One region of the Pseudomonas sp. LBUM1646 genome, then DNA from elsewhere that is predicted to be linked to it. Evidence: riboswitches for the same ligand, from Rfam matches in the RefSeq annotation. Region 1 holds a riboswitch; the other holds the start of a gene.

Region 1 (8,983 bases):
GGCAAACAACTCCAGGCGTTCACGGGCATCGCCCGCCGTACGCCACACCTCATCACTGACCGATTGCAGCTCATCAGGACGCGCACTGGTCCACGGCTCGGCCAACTCACAATCCAGCGGATCAAAGCCCAGCGCAAACGCCTTGGCCAACGCCCGCAGCAAACTCGACTGCGCCCCACGCCCATCACCCCGAGGAATCCGCAACAAGGCCAGCAACGTATCAAGACGCAACCGCCCGGTCGGCGACTCGCCAAAAATATGCAGGCCATCGCGAATCTGCGATTCCTTCAAATCACACAGGTAAGTGTCCAGGCGCGGCAACCAGATCGCTGCGTCGGCATCGCTGTTAAGTTTCTCGTCCAGTTGCAACTCGCGGTCGATGTGCGTCTCGCGCACCAGTTGCAAAATGTCGCGCTGCAACTCCCGGGCACGCCGTGGATCAAGCAATTGCGCTTCGTAATATTCGTCCGCCAGCAACTCCAGGTTTCGCAGCGGGCCGTAGGTTTCGGCGCGGGTCAGCGGCGGCATCAGGTGATCGATGATCACCGCTTGGGTGCGACGCTTGGCCTGGGCGCCCTCGCCCGGGTCGTTGACGATGAACGGATAGATGTTGGGCAGCGGCCCGAGCAGCGCATCCGGCCAGCAGTTTTCCGACAGCCCGACGCCCTTGCCCGGCAGCCATTCGAGATTGCCGTGCTTGCCGACGTGAATTACACCGTGGGCGCCGTAGGTATTGCGCAGCCAGAAGTAAAACGCCAGATAACCGTGAGGCGGCACCAGGTCCGGGTCGTGATAGACCGCGCTCGGATCGACCTGATAACCCCGGGCTGGCTGGATGCCGACGAAGGTCAGGCCGAAACGCAGGCCAGCGATCATCATCCGCCCGCCACGGAACATCGGATCGTTTTGCGGCGGCCCCCAACGCTCCAGCACGGCTTGGCGATTGGCTTCGGGCAATGCGTCGAACATCAGCAAGTAGGCATCCAGCGCCAGGCTTTGCATACACGGGCGCTGGTCGAGGGTGTCGAGGTCATTGCTGACGCCACCGAGCAATTGCTGGATCAACGCCGTGCCGCTGTTCGGCAATTCGGCCGGCAGCGGATAACCTTCTTTATGCAACGCACGGAGGATATTCAGCGCCGCTGCCGGCGTGTCGAGGCCGACACCGTTACCGATACGACCGTCGCGCGTCGGGTAGTTGGCGAGGATCAGCGCAATGCGTTTTTCGCCGTTGGGCACCCGCGCCAGATCAATCCAGCGTCGCGCCAGTTCGGCGACGAAGTCCATGCGTTCCGGTTGCGGCCGATAGCAGACCACGTCGGACTGACTGCGTTCGCTGCGCCAGGCCAGGTCCTTGAAACTGATTGGTCGGCTGATGATGCGCCCGTCCAGCTCCGGCAGCGCGATGTGCATCGCCAGATCCCGCGGGCCGAGGCCCTGCTCGCTGGCACGCCAGCCGGGTTCGTTGTCTTGGGCGCAAATCGCCTGGATCACCGGAATGTTGCGGCGAAACGGCCGCAAGTGCGGCGCTTCGGGGCTGGATTGGGCAAAACCGGTGGTGTTGAGAATCACCGCCGCTTCCACTTCATCGAGCCAGTCCTCGACCACCGTCAGGCAGCCGGGCTCTTTCAAACTGGCCACCGCAATCGGCAACGGGTTCAGCCCCGCCGCTTGCAAACGCTGGCAGAAAATATCGATGAAACCGGTGTTCGCCGCTTGCAAATGCGAGCGGTAAAACAACACCGCCGCCACCGGTTGACCGGCCTGCCAGTCGGCTTGCCAATCGTGAAGGTCTGCGGGGCTTTTATGCGGATGGTAGATCGCGGTGCGCGGCAGGGTTTGCGGTTCCGACCAGGCATAGTCGCGGTCCAGCCAGCGAGTGGCCAGGCAACGGAAAAAGTCCAGAGCATTGCCCATGCCGCCCTGGCGCAGAAACTGCCAGAGGCGGTCGCGGTCTTCAGCGACCACGGTGCTGAGGTCGCTGAGTTCCGGGTCCGGACGGTCATCGCCGGGCACCAGAATCAGTTGCACGCCGCGTTCGGACAGCTCGACCAGCCGCTCGACGCCGTAACGCCAATAAGCGATGCCGCCATGCAGCGAGATCAGAATTACCTTGGCGTGACGCAGCACTTCATCAACGTACAAATCCACCGAGGCGTGATTCTGCACCTGCATCGGATTAGCGAGGCGCACGCTCGGGTAGTCGTCGGGCAACTGCTGCGCGGCTTCGGCGAGCAGCGCCAGGCTGGAATCGCCGCTGCACAGGATCACCAGTTCGGCGGGGGTTTGTCCAAGGTCGGCAATGTTGTCATCCGACACGAAACCGCCGGGCTGGGTCCTGAGCAGGTGCATGGCTTAAACGCTGAGCGCGGCGCGCAGTTGCGCTTCGAGTTGTGCGGCGTCCAGTTCCTGGCCGATCAGCACCAGACGCGTGGTGCGCGCTTCATCGGCGCCCCACTGACGGTCGAAATGCTTGTCGAAACGGGTGCCCACGCCCTGGATCAGCAAGCGCATCGGCTTGTTCGGGATCGCGGCAAAACCTTTAACCCGCAGGATGCCGTGCTTGACCACCAGTTGGGTCAGCGCGTCCATCAGCAGGCTTTCGTCGGCTTGTGGCAGCTCAATAGAAATGGAATCGAAGGCGTCGTGGTCATGATCGTCATCACCGTCACCGTGGTGGTGATCGTGATGGCTGTGACGGCTGTCGATGTGTTCTTCGGAACCGGCGCCGAGGCCGATCAGCACGTCCAACGGCACGCGACCGCTGCTGGCTTCGATGACTTTCACGGCGGGCGGCAGTTCTTCGGCGACTTCCAGGCGCACGCGGGCCAAGTCTTCCGGGCTGATCAGGTCGGCCTTGTTCAGGATCACCAGGTCGGCGCTGGCCAATTGGTCGGCGAACAGTTCGTGCAGCGGCGATTCGTGGTCCAGGTTCGGGTCGAGTTTGCGCTGGGCGTCGACTTGATCCGGGAACGCGGCGAAGGTGCCGGCGGCCACCGCTGGGCTGTCGACTACGGTGATCACCGCATCAACCGTGCAGGCGCTGCGGATTTCCGGCCACTGGAAGGCTTGAACCAGGGGTTTTGGCAGGGCCAGGCCGGAAGTTTCGATCAGGATGTGGTCGAGGTCGCCGCGACGCGCGACCAGTTCGCGCATCACCGGGAAGAATTCTTCCTGGACGGTGCAGCACAGGCAGCCGTTGGCCAATTCATAAACGCGGCCGTTGGCTTCTTCTTCAGTGCAGCCGATGGAGCACTGCTTGAGGATTTCGCCGTCGATGCCCAGCTCGCCAAATTCGTTGACGATCACCGCGATGCGGCGACCCTGGGCGTTGTCGAGCATATGGCGCAGCAAGGTGGTTTTGCCCGAGCCGAGGAAGCCGGTAACGATGGTGACGGGGAGTTTGGCCAGTGTTTTCATCGGATGCCCTTTGGCAAGGTGGCGGGCATACGGGACGACGACCGCAGCGATGGATGCGCGGAAGATTTCGCCACCGGATCACCCCGCCCGGTTGTAGTGAGAATTCGTTTCGAGGCAGGTCTCCTGGCTGACGGTGTGCCGACTTTGCGGGCCTGGCATTCACTGCGCCTTCCCGCGAACCCTTTGGAGGGGGTTTGCAGTGGCGTGGCAGCGAACATCACCGTTCACAGTTGCGGGGGCAGCCGCGGCATCGACCGCGTTCCCTTCTTAGCTTCGGCAGACGCCGAAGAACCTCGAAAGCGCAAGGCTACGCATGGTGTGGGGGCGGGTCAATGTCTGCGGGGTGATGATCGTTCCCTCGCTCTGCGTGGGAATGCCTCAACGGACGCTCCGCGTTCGGCTCTGGATGGGACGCGGAGCGTCCCGGGCTGCATTCCCACGCAGAGCGTGGGAGCGATCAGGTCAAACGAGAACCCTTGCCAATTGACTACTCCGCCCCGCCCATGCTCTCCTACACGCTTTGTTACGGGTGCCCTTCACAGGGTGAAACGGGAAACCGGTGAATCATGTGCTTTACTCTAAAGCCATGTCAGTCCGGTGCTGCCCCCGCAACGGTAAGCGAGCGAAGAATCAGATCCACTGTGCCGGCAGTTCGGCATGGGAAGGCGATTCTTGCAGGTTACGGCGCAAGCCTTGACCCCTCGTGAGCCCGGAGACCGGCCCGCAACACAAAGTGACCAGTACGATCACTGAATAACAAACCCGCGGTGGGCGGGCGCTGTTTGAACCTCTGCGCGCACGCTCGCAGGGGTTTTCATGCGCTCAATTCACCCGCTGACAGACCAGAGGGAAGCGCCATGTCGATCATCAGCAGCACCGGCCACACAACCGCCAGCACCACCACAACCCTGAGCCAACGCCTGACCGCCGCCGTCTGCGCGTCGATCCTTGGCGCGTGCCTGGTGTACTTCGCCGGTTTCTCGCACATCGAAGCGGTGCACAACGCCGCGCACGATACCCGTCACAGCTCCGCGTTCCCGTGCCATTGAGACCTGCCGACATGATCAAGCGTATCGCGCAAACTGCAGGTTTCACCGGGCTGCTGGCCGCCCTGTTGCTGACCCTGCTGCAAAGTTTCTGGGTGGCCCCGTTGATTCTGCAGGCGGAAACCTATGAAAAATCCGAGCCTGCCGCCGTCGTAGCTCACGAGCATACCGAAGGCGCCATGGCCGCTCACACCCACGATGCCGAAGCCTGGGAGCCGGAAGACGGCTGGCAGCGCGTGCTGTCCACCACGGGCGGTAACCTGGTGGTAGCAGTCGGTTTTGCATTGATGCTCGCCGGGCTCTACACCCTGCGCGCGCCGACCAAAACCGCTCAGGGCCTGCTCTGGGGCCTGGCGGGTTATGCGACCTTCGTTCTGGCGCCGACCCTCGGCCTGCCACCTGAATTGCCGGGCACCGCCGCTGCCGATCTGGCGCAACGGCAAATCTGGTGGATCGGCACGGCAGCCTCCACCGCTGTCGGCATCGCACTAATCGTGTTCAGCCGTCACTGGCTGATGAAGATCCTCGGCGTGGCGATCCTCGCGGTTCCGCATGTCATCGGCGCACCGCAACCGGAAGTCCACTCGATGCTGGCCCCGGAAGCTCTGGAGTCGCAGTTCAAAATTGCTTCGCAGTTGACCAACGTGGTGTTCTGGTTGGCCCTCGGCCTGATCAGCGCCTGGTTGTTCCGCCGCAAAAGCGATGGTCAATACCACGCATGACCGATAACAGCACAGCACCGACCTTAGTGGTCGGCCTGGGCTGCCAGCGCGGCTGCCCCGCCAGCACGTTGCGGGCGCTGCTCGATCAGGCACTGCAGGCGCATCAAATCGAACTTCGGCAGATCAAGGCCCTGGCCAGTATCGACCTGAAACGCGATGAACCGGGCCTGGTCGAGTTGGCCGCGCAGCTTGGGCTGGAACTGATGTACTTCAGCAGCGCCCAATTGGCGGGCTATCAGCCGCAACTCAGCCATCAATCGCAAATCGCCTTCGAACGCACCGGCTGCTACGGCGTCGCGGAAAGTGCGGCCCTGGCACTGGCCGAGCACTTGGCCCAGGCACCCGCGAAGCTGCTGATTTCGCGACAAAAATACGCCCAGGCCACCCTCGCATTGGCCAGCGCTGCATAAAGTCCCCGATAATCCCCGCCTCGATCATGAGCAATCTTCATCTGAAGCCTTGCCCAGGCCTCTTTTCTGACAGGAACCGACGATGACCGTCTACTTCATTGGCGCTGGTCCCGGCGACCCGGAACTGATCACCGTCAAAGGCCAACGGCTGATTCGCAGCTGTCCGGTGATCATCTACGCCGGCTCGCTGGTGCCTGCGGCCGTGCTGGAAGGCCACCAGGCCGAAACCGTGGTCAACAGCGCCGAGTTGCACCTGGAACAGATCATAGAACTGATCAAGACTGCCCATGCCAGGGGACAAGACGTGGCCCGTGTGCATTCCGGTGATCCGAGCTTATACGGCGCTATCGGCGAGCAAATTCGTTACCTGCGTGAACTCGATATCCCGTTTGAAATCATTCCAGGCGTCACCGCAACCGCCGCCTGCGCCGCGCTACTGGGTGCCGAACTGACCCTGCCGGATATCTCACAAAGCGTGATTCTGACCCGCTACGCCGACAAAACCGCGATGCCAGCCGGTGAGGAACTGGGCAGCCTGGCGCAGCATGGGGCAACCATGGCGATCCACTTGGGGGTCAATCATCTGGAGAAGATCCTGGCTGAATTGCTGCCGCATTACGGCGCGGACTGCCCCATCGCGGTGATTCACCGGGCGACCTGGCCGGATCAGGACTGGGTCGTGGGCACGCTTGAGGACATTGCCGCGAAGGTTGAGGCCAAGGGGTTTCGGCGTACGGCGTTGATTTTAGTGGGTCGAGTGCTGGGGAGTGATCAGTTTAGTGAGTCGTCGCTATACCGCGCGGGGCATGCGCATTTGTATCGCCCGTAGAGTGATCGTTCCCACGCTCTGCGTGGGAATGCCTCAACGGACGCTCCGCGTTCGGCTTTGGATGGGACGCGGAGCGTCCCGGGCTGCATTCCCACGCGGAGCGTGGGAACGATCAAAAAAAACGGCGCTCACGGGGCGCCGTTTTTTAAGTTTGCAGCGAACACCTTACTTAGTAGTAGGCGTTTTCTTTCTGCGTGTGGTCGGTCACGTCGCGAACACCCTTGAGCTCGGGAACGCGTTCGAGCAAGGTGCGCTCGATGCCTTCGCGCAAGGTGACGTCTGCCTGGCCGCAGCCCTGGCAACCGCCGCCGAACTTCAGTACGGCGATGCCGTCTTCGACCACATCAATCAGGCTGACCTGACCGCCGTGGCTCGCGAGCCCCGGGTTGATCTCGGTTTGCAGGTAGTAGTTGATGCGCTCGTTGACCGGGCTGTCGGCGTTGACCATCGGGACTTTGGCGTTTGGCGCCTTGATGGTCAGCTGGCCGCCCATGCGGTCGGTGGCGTAGTCGACTACCGCGTCGTCCAGGAAAGCTTCGCTGAACGAATCGATGTACGCGGTGAAGCTTTTGAGCCCCAACGCGGTGTCTTCAGATTTTTCTTCGCCCGGCTTGCAGTAAGCAATGCAGGTTTCGGCGTACTGGGTGCCAGGCTGGGTGATGAAGACGCGGATGCCGATGCCTGGGGTGTTCTGCTTGGAGAGCAGATCTGCCAGATAATCGTGGGCGGCGTCAGTGATGGTAATAGCGGTCATGGAAACTCCTCGCAGGCTTGGGCGCAGTTTACGCCAATCATCGCGCTGCACAAAGTCCTAGTATTTTTGTCGGGAAAGCGCCAGCGCGGGTTGAGCAGCTGTTTCGCCGTCAATCCAGGCTTTAAGCCACCGATAGCTGCGTTTTTCCACCCATTCGTAACTTGCCCAGGACGCCAGGCCAATGGTCGCCGCGCAAACGGCGAACATCGCGTAGGGATTCACGCCATAACGCTGTGCGACAAATCCACCGGCGGATAACACCAGCACGTGCATCAGGTAGACCGAGTAGGAACAATTACCGAGCAGTGCAAACACCCGGTTGTTCTCGACATAGCGTTCCAACGAGATGCACGCCATCACCAGTACGGCGCTCGGCAAACCCCAGACGAGGAATCGAGGTTCCGGCGCCCAGTGATAAATGGCCAATAACGAGCAGCCAATCCCCAGCAGCGGCAGCCACAACCCCTGCTTGATCCAGCCTCGGCGGTAGATCATGCCGATGGCGATCCCCAGCAAGAACTCATAAACGATGTCCGAACGGTAGAACTCGCTGACCCAGCCATAACCGGTCCAGGCCTGACACACCGCGAACAGCAACGCCGCGACGATCAATAGCCTGAAGTGCAGGCGGAACAGCAACGCCCACCCGAACAACAGGTAAAACAGCATTTCGTAGTTCAACGTCCAGCCGACGTTGAGTGTCGGATAAATCCCGTAGCCACCTGGATTCTCCGTAGGAATAAACAACAGCGACAGCAGGAAATGCGACCAATCCACGCTCTGATCGGGCAATACCGGTCGGGCAAACACCACCACCAGCGCCATCAGCACCGTGTACAGCCAGTACGCCGGGACGATCCGAAACAGCCGATACAGCAGGAACCGCGTCGGCGGCAGCGACTTGCCCTCGGTCGACAGAAAAATCACCAGGCCGCTGATGACGAAGAACACATCAACGCCCACCGCGCCCTTGTCGATAAACGCCTGCCCCACCGGACCTCGGGCCTGGAAGTCGAAGAAAATCTGCATGAAGTGGTGGCCAACCACCGCCCAGGCAGCGATGAAGCGCAGGGCTTGTACCGAAATCAACATCAACCGCCCTCCCGTCAAATCACCCCACATCCCTGGCAGGAGCGAAGCTTGCTCGCGAAAGCGGTCTGACAGTCGACATCAATGTTGAATGTGACGGCCTCTTCGCCAGCAAGCTTCGCTCCTGTGGGGGATTGGCGGTGCATTACAGATGGGACACCGAGCGATCTTCAAAGGTCGATCAAAGATTCTCGTACCGGTTCATGTCCAGCACGCCCTCTTCCACCGGGTCGGTTTCGTGGATGTAGGTACTCAGGTCGTGGAAGTAAAACCAGAACTGCGGATGGCTGCGCCGAATCCCCCAGCGTTCGACGATTTTCTCGAAGCGATGAGCGTCCTTGGCGTTTTCCATCGCGTCGACAAAATCAGGCACCTGCTCCGCCGGGATGTTGAACATGAAGTTCGGATAACTACTGAGCACGCCCGGATAGATGGTCAAGGTGTCGAGCCCCGGCTGATAACGCAGGGATTCACCGAGCAGGAACGCCACGTTGCTGTGGGCGCGGTTGCGTAACAGGCTGTAGATCTCGCGGTTGCCGCTCGCGGTTTCAATGCGCAGCAGGGTCGCTTCCGGCAACTGATCAATCACCTTCAACCCCGCCGCCGGCCGCGATGTCAGGCGACTCAGGGCCTGCTCGGCGTTCTGCAACGCCGGGTCGATGTTCGGCCGCGAGCAATAGGCGCCGTCGCAGCGGTTGATCGGATCGGGCTTG
Region 2 (8,983 bases), 1.8 Mb from region 1:
CCGCAGCGGAATTTCCGGGACCGGAAACGGCCACGGCGCCAGGCCGCTGGAGAGGTCGAGCCAATCGGCTTCGGCGATGCCGTATTCAAGCGCCGCCTTGCGCAACCGGCCACCGTGCTCAAGCATAGAATTCAGCTCCCACGCAGAGAATCAGCAGCCATAACCATACGCCGCGCTGGACCAATTGCCAGCCACGGTCAATGGAATCGGCATCCGCCGCCGGGCCTTCGCCGAGTTGCGGACGCTGATGCAGTTCGCCGTGATAAATTGCCGCCCCGCCCAACTCGACACCCAGCGCACCGGCACCCGCCGCCATCACCGGCCCGGCATTCGGGCTGTCCCAGGTCGGGCCTTGGGTGCGCCAGCATTTCAACGCCAGTCGGGTTTTGCCCAGCAGTGCGTAGGTCAATGCCACCAGACGTGCAGGAATGTAGTTGAGGACGTCGTCGATTTTTGCCGCCGCCCAGCCGAACCGTTCGAAGCGTTCGTTGCGATAGCCCCACATGGCGTCGAGGGTGTTGCTCAGTCTATAGAGCACCACGCCCGGCGCACCAGCCACGGCAAACCAGAACAGCGCGGCGAATATTGCGTCGCTGCCGTTTTCCAGCACCGACTCGGTGGCGGCGCGGGCGACTTCGGTTTTATCCAGTTCGCTGGTCTGGCGGCTGACCAGATAACCCACGCGTTTGCGCGCTTCTTCCAGATCATCACTGCGCAGGGCCTTGGCCACTGGCTCGACGTGTTCGCCGAGGCTGCGCATGCCGAGGGCGCAATACAGCGCCAGAATCTCGACCAGCCAACCCACGTAGGGCGCCCATGAAAGCGCCGTGGCCAACAAGGTCAGCGGCAACACCGAGATCACCCAAGCGGTGACGCCATGACTGCGCCAGCCGCGGCCACCGGAGTTGAAACGTTGCTCGATGCGATCGGCAAAACGGCCGAACGCCACCAGCGGATGCCAGCGCTTGGGTTCACCCAGCAGCGCATCCAGCGCAACCGCGGCGACACTCAACAACGCCACACTCATTGACTCACTCCCCAATAATTTTCATACAGCAGTTCACTGAGCGGACGCGCCTGCGCCCAGCCTTCGAGTACCAACATCGGCGCCGGATAGAATTCCTTGACCGGGCCCAGGCAAAGAACAGCCAACGGCTTGGCGCCGGCGGGTAAACCCAACAGGTCCGCCAGGGCTTGCGGCTCGAACAGCGACACCCAGCCCATCCCCAGCCCTTCGGCGCGGGACGCCAGCCAGAGGTTCTGGATCGCGCAGGACAGCGAGGCCATGTCCATTTCCGGCAAGGTGCGACGACCGAAGATGTGACGCTCGCGGTCGTCCATCAGCGCGGCAACCAGCACTTCGGCGCAGTCGTTGATGCCTTCGACCTTGAGCTTCATGAATTCATCGGTGCGCTCGCCGAGGGCTTCGGCGGTGCGGATGCGTTCTTCTTCCACCAGTTGCTGGATCTGGCCGCGCAGGGCTTTATCGCTGATGCGGATGAAGCGCCAGGGTTGCATCAGGCCAACACTGGGCGCCTGATGTGCGGCTTCGAGCAGGCGGCGCAGCAGTTGCGGTTCGACGGTGCCGCCGCTGAAGTGACGCATGTCGCGACGTTCGCCGATAGCTCGGTAGACCGCCGCGCGCTCAGCTTCGCTGAACGCAAGATCATCTGACTTCATGGCTTGAACAACGCCGCCACCGCTTGCGGATTGGACGGGAAATAAAAATGCACGTAGGACGCGGTCATCCGCCCCTGACGATAAACCGCTTCTGCCCCGCGCCCGCCATTGGGGCTCAGGCCCCGGGCAATCGGCTCAAGTTCTGTACTGGTCAAAGAATGATGATAGGTATGCCCGCGCAACGAACCTTCGGGCAACTCGACCGCCTGCAACGCCAACGCCGCCAGACGCTTTTGCATCACCGCATCCCCCGCCAGCAAGCCGACCAGTTCAGCGCGAGTGCCTTCGACATCGGTCAAGGAATCGAGCAGATACAGCATGCCACCGCATTCGGCCAGCAACGGTTTACCCGCGACGTGGTGCGCGCGAATAGCGTTGAGCATCGAGGTGTTTTGCGACAACGCCACATGGTGCAGCTCGGGGTAACCGCCCGGTAAATACAGGCTGTCGGCTTCGGGTAATTGGCTATCGCGGATCGGCGAGAAAAACGCCAGCTCGGCGCCCATCGCTCGCAGCAGATCCAGGCTGGCGCCGTAGGTGAAGGCAAATGCTTCGTCACGGGCCACAGCAATGCGCACGCCGGCCAGCAACGGCTCGGTTTCGAGCACATCCGGGGCGGCGAATTCGACGGCCGGTGGCAGCGCTACCTCGCAACTGCTGGCCAACGCGTCGGCAGCGGCATCGAGGCGCAGATCGAGGTCGTTCAACTCGCTGGCCTGGACCAGGCCGAGGTGACGACTCGGCAATTCGATCCCGGTTTCCCGGGACAACGCACCGTACCAGCGCAAGCCTTCGGTCAGGCTGCCTTCGAGCAATTGCGCGTGACGCAAGGTGCCGACGCGGTTGGCCAGGACACCGGCAAACGGCAAGTCCGGCTGATACTTCGCCAGCCCCAACGCCAGCGCACCAAAGGTCTGGGCCATGGCGGTGCCGTCGATCACGCCGAGCACCGGCACGCCGAAGTGCCGCGCCAGATCGGCGCTGGACGGCGTGCCGTCGAACAGGCCCATGACGCCTTCGATCAGGATCAGATCGGCTTCACCGGCGGCTTCCCACAACAGTCGACGACTTTCCTGCTCGCCGACCATCCACATGTCCAATTGATACACCGGCGCACCGCTGGCGCGCTCGAGAATCATCGGGTCGAGGAAGTCCGGGCCGCATTTGAACACGCGCACGTTGCGCCCCTGATTGCGATGCAATCGGGCTAGTGCGGCGGTGACGGTGGTCTTGCCCTGACCGGAGGCCGGCGCGGCGATCAGTACCGCCGGGCAATGACGGGGTTGATTCACAGTTCGACGCCTTTTTGCGCTTTGATCCCGGCCTGGAACGCGTGCTTGATCACGCCCATTTCGGTGACAGTGTCGGCCAGTTCGATCATTTCCGGCTTGGCGCCGCGACCGGTGACCACCACGTGTTGCATCGGCGGACGGGCCTGCAAGTCGCTGAGGACTTGATCGAGGTCGAGGTAACCGTGCTTGAGGGCGATGTTCAGTTCATCCAGCACCACCAGACCAATCGACGGATCGCGCAGCAGTTCGCGGGACACTTCCCACGCGGCTTCGGCGGCGGCGATGTCGCGCTGGCGGTCCTGGGTTTCCCAGGTGAAGCCCTCGCCCATCACATGAAAGCGCACTTGCTCCGGGAAGCGGCGGAAGAACAACTCTTCGCCGGTGCTGTTGCGCCCCTTAATGAACTGCACCACACCGCACTGCATGCCATGGCCCATGGAGCGGGCGAGCATGCCGAAGGCCGAGCTGCTTTTACCCTTGCCGTTGCCGGTCAACACCAGCAGCAGGCCACATTCGTTCGGCGAGTTAGCGATGCGTTCGTCAATCACGGCTTTTTTGCGCTGCATGCGCGCCAGGTGGCGTTCGTCACGATCGGGGGTATCAGTCATGGGGGAGCTCTCCGTTGAGACTGGATAACGGCGGGCAGGCACAAGAATAGACGGCAAAAAGCCTGGCATCGCCCACCGTGATGCCGCTGGATGGATCAGGCCGGTCTCCGGGCTCATGAGCGGCTTGCGCCTGGCTGCGCGCCTTCCCATGTTTTTCAACACAGTGGCTCAAAGCGCAGTTTTTCACTCATTTACCGTTGCGGGGGCAGCGCCGGGATCGTGGTTGTTCATTCGTCGAATGAACGCACTCACCGGCTTCCCTGTTTCACTCTGTCGACCACGGTCACAGAGCACCTGAAACAAGCCGCGAAGGTTAGAGGGTTGGGGGTGGAGCGTCAATTAAAGCCGGGACGCCGCTGGGCGAATAACTGCCGTCGATCAATTATCTGCCGCCATTGTTGTGCCACACTCTTAGCGGTGATATCAAAGAGCCACAATCTCACAACACAATAACAAGGGTGAGCCACATGCAAGGCATGATCATCAGCAATCCGAAGCTGGAATTCCTGCGCCCGCTGCTGGAACGCTGGTTTGACTGTATCGACCGTTACAACGCCGTGCGCGGCGATAACGATGCGCCGTACTGGTTTGACGAAAACGCCAACCGTGGCCTGCTTTCCGCGGCGGCCTGGATGGCGGAAATGGTCACGCTGCAACAGGCGCCGACCCGCAAACAGACCGAAGAAGGCGAACGCAACGGGCGCGCCGATCTGTTTATCGCCACCAGCGACGAGCGTGCCTGGTTGCAGACAAGCCAACGCTGGCCGCGGGTCAACAGCTTGAACCTGACACAGGCATTGGCGGATATCACCAGCGACGCCAAGCGCATCAGCTTCGCCAGCGACCTGAAACTCGGCTGCCTGTTCGTCGCCCCGCAAAAGGCCCAGCAAAGCGCCACCCCGGAAGAACTCCAGGACATGGTCGACGACCTGCAAAAGGAACACACCTGCGCCGTCGCCTGGTATTTCCCTTACGCCTACCGCAAGTTGCGCAACGAAGCCGGCCACTATCACCCCGGCATCGCCGTGCTGCTCAAAGAGGCCCGTGGCTGATGGGTTGAACCATCGCGGCTGTTTACTTCTCTAGATTAAATCAGTGCATTCATAGGGAAGATCAGCATGCGCAAGCCCCAGCTCGTTATCGTCATCGCGCTCGCCGGAGGGCTTGTTGCCTGCGGCGAGACCTCCAGCCTGCAAGTCACGGACGGCACCGGCCCATCACCCAAGCTGCCAGAACCGAACAAAACCCTGATCCCGACGGTGAACATCGCCCCGGCGATCGGCTGGCCGGCCGGCGCCAAACCCACGGCTGCGGCGGGAACGCAGGTGGCGGCATTTGCCGAAAACCTCGATCACCCGCGCTGGCTCTACGTGCTGCCCAACGGTGATGTGCTGGTGGCCGAAACCAACGCGCCGCCCAAGCCTGATGACAGCAAAGGCATTCGCGGCTGGGTGATGAAGAAAGTCATGGGCCGCGCCGGTGCCGGCGTGCCGAGCCCGAACCGCATCACACTGCTGCGGGACAAGGACCACGATGGCGTGGCCGAAACCCGCACGGTGTTCCTGGAAAACCTCAACTCGCCGTTCGGCATGACCCTGGTCGGCAATGATCTGTACGTCGCCGACACCGATCGATTGCTGCGTTTTCACTATGAAACCGGCGATACCGCGATCAAGTCCGAGCCGATGAAGGTCATCGACTTGCCGGGCGGCACGCTGAATCACCACTGGACCAAGAACGTCATCGCCAGCAAGGACGGCAGCAAGCTCTACGTGACCGTGGGCTCCAACAGCAACGTCGGCGAAAACGGCCTGGACAAGGAAGAAGGTCGGGCAGCGATCTGGGAAGTCGACCGCGCCACCGGCAACCACCGGATCTTCGCCTCGGGCCTGCGCAACCCCAATGGCATGGGCTGGGAACCCAGCAGCGGCGCACTCTGGACTTCGGTCAACGAGCGCGACGAGATCGGCAGCGATCTGGTGCCGGACTACATCACTTCGGTCAAGGACGGCGCGTTCTATGGCTGGCCGTTCAGCTATTACGGGCAGCACGTCGATGTGCGCGTCGAGCCGCAGAACCCGGACATGGTGGCCAAGGCCATCGCCCCGGATTACGCCGTCGGCCCGCACACCGCCTCGCTGGGCTTTACCTTTGCCGAAGGCAGCAAGCTGCCGGCACCGTTCACCAACGGCGCATTCGTCGGCCAGCACGGCTCGTGGAACCGTAAACCGCACAGCGGCTATAAAGTGATTTTCGTACCGTTCACGGCGGGCAAGCCGACCGGGCAACCGGTGGATGTGCTGACCGGTTTCCTCGATAAGGATGAAAACGCCTTGGGCCGGCCGGTGGGTGTGGTGATCAATCAGCAGGGAGACTTGCTGGTGGCGGATGATGTGGGGAACAAGGTGTGGCGGGTTTCGGCGGTTAAATAAACGCAAAAAAATCGCAGTCTTCATCACTCCATGTAGGTAGGTGCTGCCGAAGGCTGCGATCTTTTCAATAGGCACTTACCTTTTGCGGCAAAGCGTCAACCCATCGCCAATCGGCAACAACGACAAATCCACCCGCGCGTCATCCTTTAAGGCTCGATTCAGTGCCTGGATCGCCCGGGTGTCGGCGCTCTCGGGATTGCTCTCCAGCACCCGCCCGCTCCACAGGGTGTTATCGAACACCGCCAAACCACCTACCCGCAGCAAACGCAGGGCGTGTTCCAGATAACTCGGGTAGTTGGCCTTGTCGGCATCGATGAAGACCAGATCGAACTGCCCTGGTAGCTCCAGTTGCGCGAGGGTGTCCAGCGCCGGCGCCAGGCGCAGGTCGATGCGCGTGGCCAAACCCGCCTCCTGCCAGTAACGCTGCGCGGTGGCGTTGTAGTCGCCGGGGATATCGCAACAGATCAGCGAACCGTCATCCGGCAACGCCGCCGCCATGCACAAGGCGCTGTAACCGGTGAAGGTGCCGACTTCCAGCAAACGCCTGGCGCCAGTGAGCTTGACCAACAAGGCGAGGAACTGCCCCTGCTCCGGCGCCACCTGCCAGCGCGCCATCGGCAGCGCCTGGGTTTCATCGCGCAAACGCTTGAGCAGCGGCGTTTCCCTGAGGGAAACGTCGAGCAAGTATTGATACAGGGAATCGTCGAGGTTAAGCGTGCGAGCGGTCATGACAACCTCTGCCGGAAAAATTACTGATTACGCGCCAGGTGCTCAGGTTGCAAAACACGTTTGGCGCTCAGGTAGGCTTTCTGCCAGTAGGCTTTGGACAGACTGTCGAGTTTCACCGTGCCGCCAGTAGCCGGCGCGTGGACGAAGCGCCCTTCACCGACGTAGATCCCGGCATGACTGACCTGGGAACCGCCGTTGGTGGCGAAGAAAATCAGGTCGCCGGTTTGCAGGCCTTCCTTGCCGACATTGGCCGCTTGCATGCTGATCATCTCGCGGGTGGTGCGCGGCAGGGAAATGCCGGCAACGTCACGGTAGACGTAACCGATCAGGCCGCTGCAATCGAACCCGGAATCCGGCGTGTTGCCACCCCAGCGATACGGCGTGCCGACCAGGCCGAGGGCGCGGAACAACACATCTTCTGCTTCAGGCGAGAATGATTGAGAGGTACTGAAAACAATCGGAGCGCGAACCACCGGCGAAGACGGCGGTGGTGTACGGCTGGCGCAGGCGCTGAGCAGCGCTGCGAAGAACATCAGGGTGAGGCGGGCCGACATCGTCATAAGCAGAGCATCCTGATCTGGCTGCGGCTTTTTCTGCCGGAAGGACAGAAAAGAAAACCGCCTGCGCAGGGCGCAGGCGGTTTGCCATCAATAATAGATCAGGATTCTAGCGCCTATGCGCCAAACTTCAAGTAAGACTTTAAGTTCGCCTTACATAAAGTGTGCTTACTTGCGAGCAGTGACTACAGTCGGAGCCATCGCGAGTGCGCGCTTGGCTTCGATGAAGGTCTTGCTCCAGTAGCTGTCGCCCAGGTTATCGACCCGCACGCCACCGCTTTTGCGGCTGCTGGAGTGGATGAACTGGTCGTCACCAAGGTAGATCCCGGCGTGACTGACGCGACCGCGACGACCGTTGGTGGCGAAGAACAGCAAGTCGCCAGGCTTCAGGTTCTTGCGCGAAACCAGCGGGGCATCCACGTTGATCATTTCGCGAGTGGAGCGTGGCAGGTTCATACCGGCCTCTTCACGAAACAGGTAGCCGATGAAACCGCTGCAGTCGAAACCGGCTTCAGAGGTACCGCCGAAACGGTAACGGGTACCGATCAGGGACATGCCACGTTCGAGGATGCTGTCGGCCAGAACCGGAAGCTGGTAAGACTTGCCGTCGGCGAAGCTTGCCAGTTCTTTTTCGGTAGCCGTCTCTTCCTGATAAAGAGCGTCCTGATAAAGGACGGAAGATTGGGCGGTAACTGAGTTTTTAACCTGCTGTTGTTGCTCTTGCTGGGACACTGGAGAGTGAGCAGCGCAACCGAACAACAGGGTGACGAGTGCGAGAGGCACGAGGGGTGCAAAGCGATTTAGCATGGGCACGACCGTGGCTGATGGTTGTAAAGAAGCCGAGACTATGCCCGCTATCAACCTCATTTGCAAATTCAATCGATCTTTTTGTGACTTCTCGGTTTCTCGTTTACATCTAAGCGCTTAAGTCCATTTTGAATGTTTGCGCAGCCTGCAACCCTGTAGGAAAGCGAATTTTCTGGCGCCTGAAACTTGCCAAAACCCGCTACAGACCTTGGATTTACCAGCCTAGCGTTTCTTTCAGGAAGGGAATGGTCAGCTTGCGTTGCGCCTGAAGAGAGGCCTGATCGAGGCGCTCAAGCAACTCGAAAAGCGCACTCATGCTGCGGGTCCCGCGAGTCAGGATGAAGTGCCCGACTTCGTCGGTCAGGTGCAAACCGCGACGGGATGCGCGCAGTTGCAAGGCGCGCAATTTGTCTTCGTCGGAGAGCGGACGCATCTGGAAGATCAACGCCAGGGTCAGGCGCGATTTGAGATCCGCCAGCTTCACCGGCAGTTCACGCGGCGAGGTCGAAGCGGCAATCAGCAAACGCCGACCGCTGTCACGCAGACGATTGAACAGATGGAACAGCGCCTCTTCCCAATCCGCCCGGCCAGCGACGGCTTGCAGATCATCGAGGCAGACGAGTTCGTATTGTTCAAGGTTGTCGAGAATTTCAATGCCGCGATCCAGCAACTCGGCCAGCGGCAGGTATACCGCCGGTTCGCCCATTTGCTCGAAACGCAGGCAGGCGGCCTGCAACAAGTGCGTGCGCCCTACCCCGTCCTTGCCCCAAAGGTAAATCAGGCTTTCGGTCCAGCCGGCGTCGGCTTCGCATAGCCGCTCGACATAGCCGAGTGCAGCGGCATTGGCGCCTGGGTAGTAATTGATAAAGGTAGCGTCA

The links. A riboswitch is a leader RNA that binds a small molecule or an ion and turns the genes downstream of it on or off. The one in region 1 is predicted to bind cobalamin.
Region 2: linked by a shared signal. The riboswitch ahead of cobO (cob(I)yrinic acid a,c-diamide adenosyltransferase) and the one ahead of cobW (cobalamin biosynthesis protein CobW) in region 1 are both predicted to bind cobalamin.

The regions. Positions count from the first base shown of each region.
Region 1 is NZ_CP166810.1:3,723,658-3,732,640, forward strand. It holds gene cobN (cobaltochelatase subunit CobN) at 1-2,352, opposite strand, end outside; gene cobW (cobalamin biosynthesis protein CobW) at 2,356-3,420, opposite strand; cobalamin riboswitch at 3,517-3,731, opposite strand; cobalamin riboswitch at 3,931-4,159, shown strand; gene ACA071_RS17095 (CbtB domain-containing protein) at 4,278-4,469, shown strand; gene ACA071_RS17100 (CbtA family protein) at 4,481-5,188, shown strand; gene ACA071_RS17105 (cobalamin biosynthesis protein) at 5,185-5,598, shown strand; gene cobM (precorrin-4 C(11)-methyltransferase) at 5,681-6,427, shown strand; gene nfuA (Fe-S biogenesis protein NfuA) at 6,597-7,181, opposite strand; gene ACA071_RS17120 (acyltransferase family protein) at 7,239-8,273, opposite strand; gene ACA071_RS17125 (fatty acid cis/trans isomerase) at 8,452-8,983, opposite strand, start outside.
Region 2 is NZ_CP166810.1:1,930,944-1,939,926, reverse strand. It holds gene cobD (threonine-phosphate decarboxylase CobD) at 1-126, opposite strand, end outside; gene cbiB (adenosylcobinamide-phosphate synthase CbiB) at 119-1,027, opposite strand; gene bluB (5,6-dimethylbenzimidazole synthase) at 1,024-1,680, opposite strand; gene ACA071_RS08650 (cobyrinic acid a,c-diamide synthase CobB) at 1,677-2,972, opposite strand; gene cobO (cob(I)yrinic acid a,c-diamide adenosyltransferase) at 2,969-3,580, opposite strand; cobalamin riboswitch at 3,662-3,893, opposite strand; gene ACA071_RS08640 (hypothetical protein) at 4,048-4,632, shown strand; gene ACA071_RS08635 (PQQ-dependent sugar dehydrogenase) at 4,699-6,012, shown strand; gene ACA071_RS08630 (O-methyltransferase) at 6,088-6,741, opposite strand; gene ACA071_RS08625 (C40 family peptidase) at 6,762-7,301, opposite strand; gene ACA071_RS08620 (C40 family peptidase) at 7,467-8,105, opposite strand; gene hda (DnaA regulatory inactivator Hda) at 8,320-8,983, opposite strand, start outside.